Regions from separate parts of the Streptomyces nojiriensis genome, predicted to be linked through region 2. Evidence: predicted binding sites of a transcription regulator. Region 2 holds the regulator's gene; the other holds the start of a gene.
What was found. The regulator HrcA, encoded in region 2, represses chaperone genes, less so after heat shock. The targets are predictions, from matches to a motif close to TTNGCACTCNGNNNNNCNGAGTGCNAA.
Positions count from the first base shown of each region.

Region 1: a site for HrcA is predicted at 1,945-1,971, ahead of groES (co-chaperone GroES). Genes of this name have one in related genera too.

Region 1 is NZ_CP071139.1:5,468,782-5,472,188, forward strand. Features, by position in the region: gene JYK04_RS25645 (response regulator transcription factor) at 1-232, opposite strand, end outside; gene JYK04_RS25650 (hypothetical protein) at 816-1,856, opposite strand; gene groES (co-chaperone GroES) at 2,115-2,423, shown strand; gene groL (chaperonin GroEL) at 2,536-3,407, shown strand, end outside.
Region 2 is NZ_CP071139.1:3,393,210-3,396,616, forward strand. Features, by position in the region: gene dnaJ (molecular chaperone DnaJ) at 106-1,245, opposite strand; gene hrcA (heat-inducible transcriptional repressor HrcA) at 1,246-2,262, opposite strand; gene JYK04_RS15880 (MBL fold metallo-hydrolase) at 2,409-3,134, shown strand; gene JYK04_RS15885 (DUF3097 domain-containing protein) at 3,163-3,407, shown strand, end outside.

The DNA.
Region 1 (3,407 bases), 2.1 Mb from region 2:
TCAGGACCGGGGTGGTGTCGCCGTGGGCGCGCATGCGGGTGCAGATCGCGTGGCCGCCGGGACCCGGGAGCATCAGGTCGAGGAGGACGACGTCGTACGGGCCGCCGGCGAGGGCGAGGTCGAGCCCGCGGTGGCCGTCGTGGGCGACGTCGACGCGGTGTCCGTCGGCGGAGAGGCCGCGCCGCAGGGATTCGGCGAGGCCTGCTTCGTCTTCGACCACGAGGATGCGCACGGCTCCAGCGTCACATATCCCCTTCGGGCGGCCCCGCCGGATCGACGCCGAGCCCCTGCCCGGGCCCCTGCGGGGTGCTCGGCGGTGTGTTCGGCTCGGGTCGTGTGCCGGGCTCTGCCCGGACCCGCGCCTCAAACGCCGGCGGGGCTGGGTGTGGCGGGCTTGTCGGTTCGGGTCGGTCCGTGGGGCCGGGGCGGGGTGTCTCCTCGGCTCGGCGCGTGCTGCGTGTCTCGGTTGTGCCCGGTGGTCGCGCCTCGTCCTGCGGGGACACCCCGCCCCGTCCCCACTCCCCTTCCGCCGTCGAAGCCCTGCCGTGGGGCGGGGACACGCAGGAGGGTCCCCGCAGGACGAGGCGCGACCACGGCCGCCTGGCCGGGACGAGCCCGAACGCGCCGAGCCGAGGAGACCCTCGTGCGGGGCACCGCCCCACACCACCCAGCCCCGCCGGCGATTGAGGCGCCGCCCCGGCGGGGGCAGCCCGCGCCATGAACTGCCGAGCCGCCCGCAGGGCACCCGGCCCCGGCGGGGGCAGCCCGCGCCGTGAACTGCCGAGCCGCCCGCAGGGCACCCCGCAGGGGAGGGGTCACACGGACGGGAGCGGGCCCCACGAGTTGGGGTCGCCGTCCGTCTGCGGCGGGCGGTTTCGGCGACGCCTGCGGCGGTCGAGGGCGTCGCGGGTGGCCGCGGTCAGGGCCCAGGCCGGGAACGCGAAGGCGGTCAGCCCCAGGCCTATGGGCGCGAGCGAGGTGGCGAAGTCCATCTGCACCGCGTGGTCGGCCGACCGCCCGCTGACGCGAGCGCGAACCCCGGCCACCGGTCGGTCGTCGAACGTGCCGTCGATCTTGATCCCGGGGAGGGTGAACGATCCGTCGGAGGTGGTGAAGTCCCCCGCGCAGGACATCGTCCGGTCCCCGTCGGAATCGACGTCGCTCCAGGTGCAGCGCTCCGCGCGGAACGTGCCGTCCACCCCCGTCAGTTGGGTGATCAGCCGCGGTACGGCCGTGTGACACGCGAAGACGCCGACGGCGATGCCGATGGCGATCGGTACGGCGTGGATCCATCGCACACCGGAGTTCGACCTGGTCATACCGGGGACAGTAGTGAGGTCGAACGGACGTGCGTATGATTTTTCGGGGACGGTCGCCGCGGCCGCGGCGGTATCGGCCCCCGGGGCCCTGCCCCGGCGGCGGCGTCGCACGCGGGCGAACAGGTCGAGAGTGGCGGCGACCAGGGCCCACAGCGGGTAGGCGAAGCCGAGCAGCCCGATGCCCAGCAGGGGCGCCAGCGACATGAGCCCCGGCTGCACCGCCTCCTTGGCCGACGGTCCGCTGACCCGTGAGGCCACCGGTCCGGCCGGATCGGTCTCGAACAGCTCCTCGGCCGTGATCCGGTGGATGGTGAACGATCCGTCGGCGGCGGTGAAGGAACCGGCGCACGCCCGCTGCGCCACCCCGTCGTAGTCCTTCTGCTCCCAGCACTGTTCCGCGCGGAAGGTGCCCTCCACCCCCGTCAGCTTGGTCATCAGTCGCGGTCCGGCCAACGAGAACGCGGAGATCCCGATCGCCAGACCGACGGCGATCGAAATGATGTCGCGCCAGCGCAGTTCGGCGTTTCTCCAGCTCATGCGGTGGAGAGTAGCGATCCTGAGCCTGCGTGTGACCCCGGGGGGCGGTCTTGCGGATCCGGTCCGCGCAACGCCCGGGGGTCGGGAATTGGCACTCCGCTTGACCGAGTGCTAATCGCCGGAATAGTCTCGCACCTGGCACTCACCCCCGGTGAGTGCCAACACAGCGACAGGCAGATCCGGCACCCGCGACGACGGATCGACCTGGTCGCCACCTCAGACAGTTAACCCCGGATCTCCGAAGGGGGAGGTCGGATCGTGACGACCACCAGCTCCAAGGTTGCCATCAAGCCGCTTGAGGACCGCATTGTGGTCCAGCCGCTGGACGCCGAGCAGACCACGGCCTCCGGCCTGGTCATCCCGGACACCGCGAAGGAGAAGCCCCAGGAGGGCGTCGTCCTCGCGGTGGGCCCGGGTCGCTTCGAGGACGGCCAGCGTCTCCCGCTGGACGTCACCGTCGGCGACATCGTGCTCTACAGCAAGTACGGCGGCACCGAAGTGAAGTACAGCGGCGAGGAGTACCTCGTCCTCTCGGCTCGCGACGTGCTCGCGATCGTCGAGAAGTAATTCTCTTCATCAGTACTGCTTTGAGCTGCGCCCCTGGTCACCCCGCTGATTGCCGGGCGGCGAGGGGCGCAGCTCGTTAAACCCGAGTTTTCGAGAGGGCTGAACCGCTCCCATGGCGAAGATCCTGAAGTTCGACGAGGACGCCCGTCGCGCCCTCGAGCGCGGCGTCAACAAGCTTGCCGACACGGTCAAGGTGACGATCGGCCCCAAGGGCCGCAACGTCGTCATCGACAAGAAGTTCGGCGCCCCCACCATCACCAACGACGGTGTCACCATCGCCCGCGAGGTCGAGCTGGACGACCCGTACGAGAACCTGGGCGCGCAGCTCGTGAAGGAGGTGGCGACCAAGACCAACGACATCGCGGGTGACGGCACCACCACCGCCACCGTGCTGGCCCAGGCGCTGGTCCGCGAGGGTCTGCGCAACGTCGCCGCGGGTGCTTCCCCGGCCGCCCTCAAGAAGGGCATCGACGCCGCGGTCAAGGCCGTGTCCGAGGAGCTCCTCGCGACCGCCCGCCCGATCGAGGACAAGTCCGACATCGCTGCCGTGGCCGCGCTCTCCGCGCAGGACCAGCAGGTCGGCGAGCTCATCGCCGAGGCGATGGACAAGGTCGGCAAGGACGGTGTCATCACCGTCGAGGAGTCCAACACCTTCGGCCTGGAGCTGGAGTTCACCGAGGGCATGGCCTTCGACAAGGGCTACCTCTCGCCGTACATGGTTTCCGACCAGGAGCGTATGGAGGCCGTCCTCGACGACCCGTACATCCTGATCAACCAGGGCAAGATCTCCTCGATCCAGGACCTGCTGCCGCTGCTGGAGAAGGTCATCCAGGCCGGCGCCTCCAAGCCGCTGCTGATCATCGCCGAGGACGTCGAGGGCGAGGCGCTCTCCACCCTCGTCGTCAACAAGATCCGTGGCACCTTCAACGCGGTGGCCGTCAAGGCCCCCGGCTTCGGTGACCGCCGCAAGGCGATGCTCCAGGA
Region 2 (3,407 bases):
TGGCATAGTCCGCTTCCCGGCCGTTCTCCGGCCGTCGCCGGGCCCCTGTGACGAGCCCGGCCGGGGAATCCCCAGGCCGGGCTCGTGACGGTGGACCGCGGTCGGTCAGCGACCGTTGAACGCGTCCTTCAGCCGGCTGAACAGACCCTGCTGACCCGGCGCGAACTGACCCATCGGCCGCTCCTCGCCGCGCAGCTTCGCCAGCTGGCGGAGCAGGTCCTCCTGCTGGGCGTCCAGCTTGCCCGGGGTGGTGACCTCGACGTGCACGATCAGGTCGCCGCGTCCGCCGCCGCGCAGGTGGGTGACGCCGCGCCCGTGCAGCGGGATCGCCTGGCCGGACCCGGTGCCGGGCCGGATGTCGATCTCCTCCAGCCCGTCCAGCGTCTCCAGCGGGCACTTGGTGCCCAGCGCGGCCGCCGTCATCGGGATGGTGACCGTGCAGTGCAGGTCGTCCCCGCGCCGCTGGAAGGTCGGGTGCGCCAGCTCGTGGATCTCCACGTACAGGTCGCCGGCGGGGCCGCCGCCGGGGCCGACCTCGCCCTCGCCCGCGAGCTGGATCCGGGTGCCGTTCTCGACGCCCGCCGGGATCTTGACCGTGAGGCTGCGGCGGGAGCGGACCCGGCCGTCGCCCGCGCACTCGTGGCACGGGGTCGGGACCACGGTGCCGAAGCCCTGGCACTGCGGGCAGGGGCGCGAGGTCATGACCTGACCCAGGAAGGACCGGGTGACCTGCGAGACCTCACCGCGGCCGCGGCACATGTCGCAGGTCTGCGCCGAGGTGCCGGGAGCGGCGCCCTCACCGGAGCAGGTGTTGCAGACGACGGCCGTGTCGACCTGGATGTCCTTGGTCGTCCCGAAGGCCGCCTCGTCCAGCTCCAGGTCGAGGCGGATCATCGCGTCCTGGCCGCGCCGGGTCCGCGAGCGCGGGCCGCGCTGCGAGGCCTGGCCGAAGAAGGCGTCCATGATGTCGGAGAAGTTGCCGAAGCCGCCCGCTCCGAAGCCGCCCGCGCCGCCGCCACCGCCCGAGGAGGACAGCGGGTCGCCGCCGAGGTCGTAGACCTGCTTCTTCTGCGGGTCCGACAGCACCTCGTAGGCCGCGTTGATCTCCTTGAAGCGCTCCTGCGTCTTCGGGTCCGGATTCACATCCGGGTGGAGTTCACGCGCGAGGCGCCGGAAGGCCTTCTTGATCTCGTCCTGCGATGCGTCGCGGCGCACGCCGAGAACGGCGTAGTAGTCCGTGGCCACTTACGACTCCGCCAGGATCTGTCCGACGTAACGTGCCACTGCGCGTACCGCTCCCATCGTTCCGGGGTAGTCCATGCGGGTCGGTCCGACCACGCCGAGTTTGGCGACTGTTTCGCCGCCCGAACCGTAACCGACCGAGACGACCGACGTGGAGTTCAGTCCCTCGTAGGCGTTCTCGTGCCCGATCCGTACGGCCATTCCCGACTCGTTGGCCTCGCCCAGCAGCTTGAGGAGCACGACCTGCTCCTCGAGTGCTTCGAGCACCGGCCTGATCGTCAGGGGAAAATCGTGTCCGAAGCGGGTGAGATTGGCGGTACCGCCGATCATCAGCCGCTCCTCGGCTTCCTCGACCAGGGTTTCGAGGAGTGTCGCGAGCACGGTGGAGACCGTGCCGCGGTCCTCGGCCTCGAAGGATTCGGGGAGGTCCTGGACGAGCGGGGGCACATCGGTGAAGCGGCGCCCGACGACCCGGCTGTTGAGCCGGGCCCGCAGGTCCGCCAGCGAGGTCTCCCCGAAGGGGCTCGGGCAGTCGATGAGCCGCTGCTCGACCCGCCCGGTGTCCGTGATCAGTACGAGCATCAGGCGTGCGGGAGCGAGCGAGAGCAGCTCCACGTGCCGGACGGTCGAGCGGGTCAGGCTCGGGTACTGGACGACGGCGACCTGCCGGGTGAGCTGCGCGAGCAGCCGCACCGTGCGGCCGACCACGTCGTCGAGGTCGACGGCGCCGTCGAGGAAGTTCTGGATGGCCCGGCGCTCGGGCGACGAGAGCGGCTTGACCCCCGCGAGCTTGTCGACGAAGAGCCGGTAGCCCTTGTCGGTGGGGATCCGGCCGGCGCTGGTGTGGGGCTGGGCGATGTAGCCCTCCTCCTCCAGCACGGCCATGTCGTTGCGCACGGTGGCGGGCGAGACGCCGAGCCGGTGCCGCTCCGTGAGCGCCTTGGAGCCGACCGGCTCCTCCGTCCCGACGTAGTCCTGGACGATGGCGCGCAGCACTTCGAGTCTGCGTTCGCTGAGCATCGCGCACACCTCCAGCTGTGGTCCGTTGCCGTGTTCTGCCGTGTTCGTTGGCACTCTGATCGTTCGAGTGCCAGAGAGCCCCCGCTCAGTGTACGGCCGGGCGGTAAGCCCCTGGCAAGGGAGGCCCGCCAGGGTAGCGTCGCGGTATGGACGTGCGTTGGGAAGAGTCCGGCTGGGAACGGCTGACCGGACGGGCCGGCCGGCGGCGGCTGCCGGTGTGGGACTGCACCGTGGGGCTGGTGGTGGGCGAGGATTCGGTGCTCCTGATCGACCCCGGGTCGTGCCTGCGCGAGGGGTCCGAGGTGCGGGCCGAGGCGGAGCGGCTGACGGGCCGGAGCGTGACCCATATCGCATTCACGCACGGTCATTTCGATCATGTCCTGGGCGCGGCCGCCTTCGCCGGGGCCGAGGTGTTCGGGGCGGTCGGGCTGGCCGCACTGCTGTCGACGGGACGCGAGGAGCTGCGCGGGGACGCGGTACGGCACGGGCTCGCGGAGGCGGAGGCGGCGCAGGCGGTGGACCTGCTGGTGCCGCCCCGGCATTCGGTGTCGGGCGAGTGGACGCTGGAACTGGGCGGCGTGCAGGTGCTGCTGGCGAATGTGGGGCCCGGGCACACCGGGCACGACCTGGCCGTCTTCGTGCCGGGCGAGCGCGAGGTGGTCTTCTGCGGGGACCTCGTCGAGGAGTCGGGCGAGCCCATGGCGGGCCCGGACGCCACTCCCGGGCAGTGGCCCGCGGCCCTGGACCGGCTGCTGTCGCTGGGCGGGGAAGACGCACTGTACGTACCGGGTCACGGAGCGGTGGTCGGGGCGGACTTCGTCCGTGCCCAACGCGCCACACTGGCGGCCCGTTTCGGCGTGTCGGAGGCGTGACGCGCGCGGCTCTCCTACTGTCGGCCGGATGCGCGAGTACTCCCCCGACCTGACCCCGCAGTGGAAGCGACCCAAGGCCGTGCCGGAGGTGGCGGCGGACCCCGACCTGGTGGTCGAGGTGGCCGGTACGGACTTCTGCGGCGCGGTGGTGGCCTGCGAGGCGGGCACGGTGACCCTGGAGGACCGCTTCGGCAAGCGGCGGGTGTTCCCGATGGAACCGCGCGGGTTCCTGCTGGACGGCGAGGTGGTCACCCTGATCCGCCCCGCGCGCCG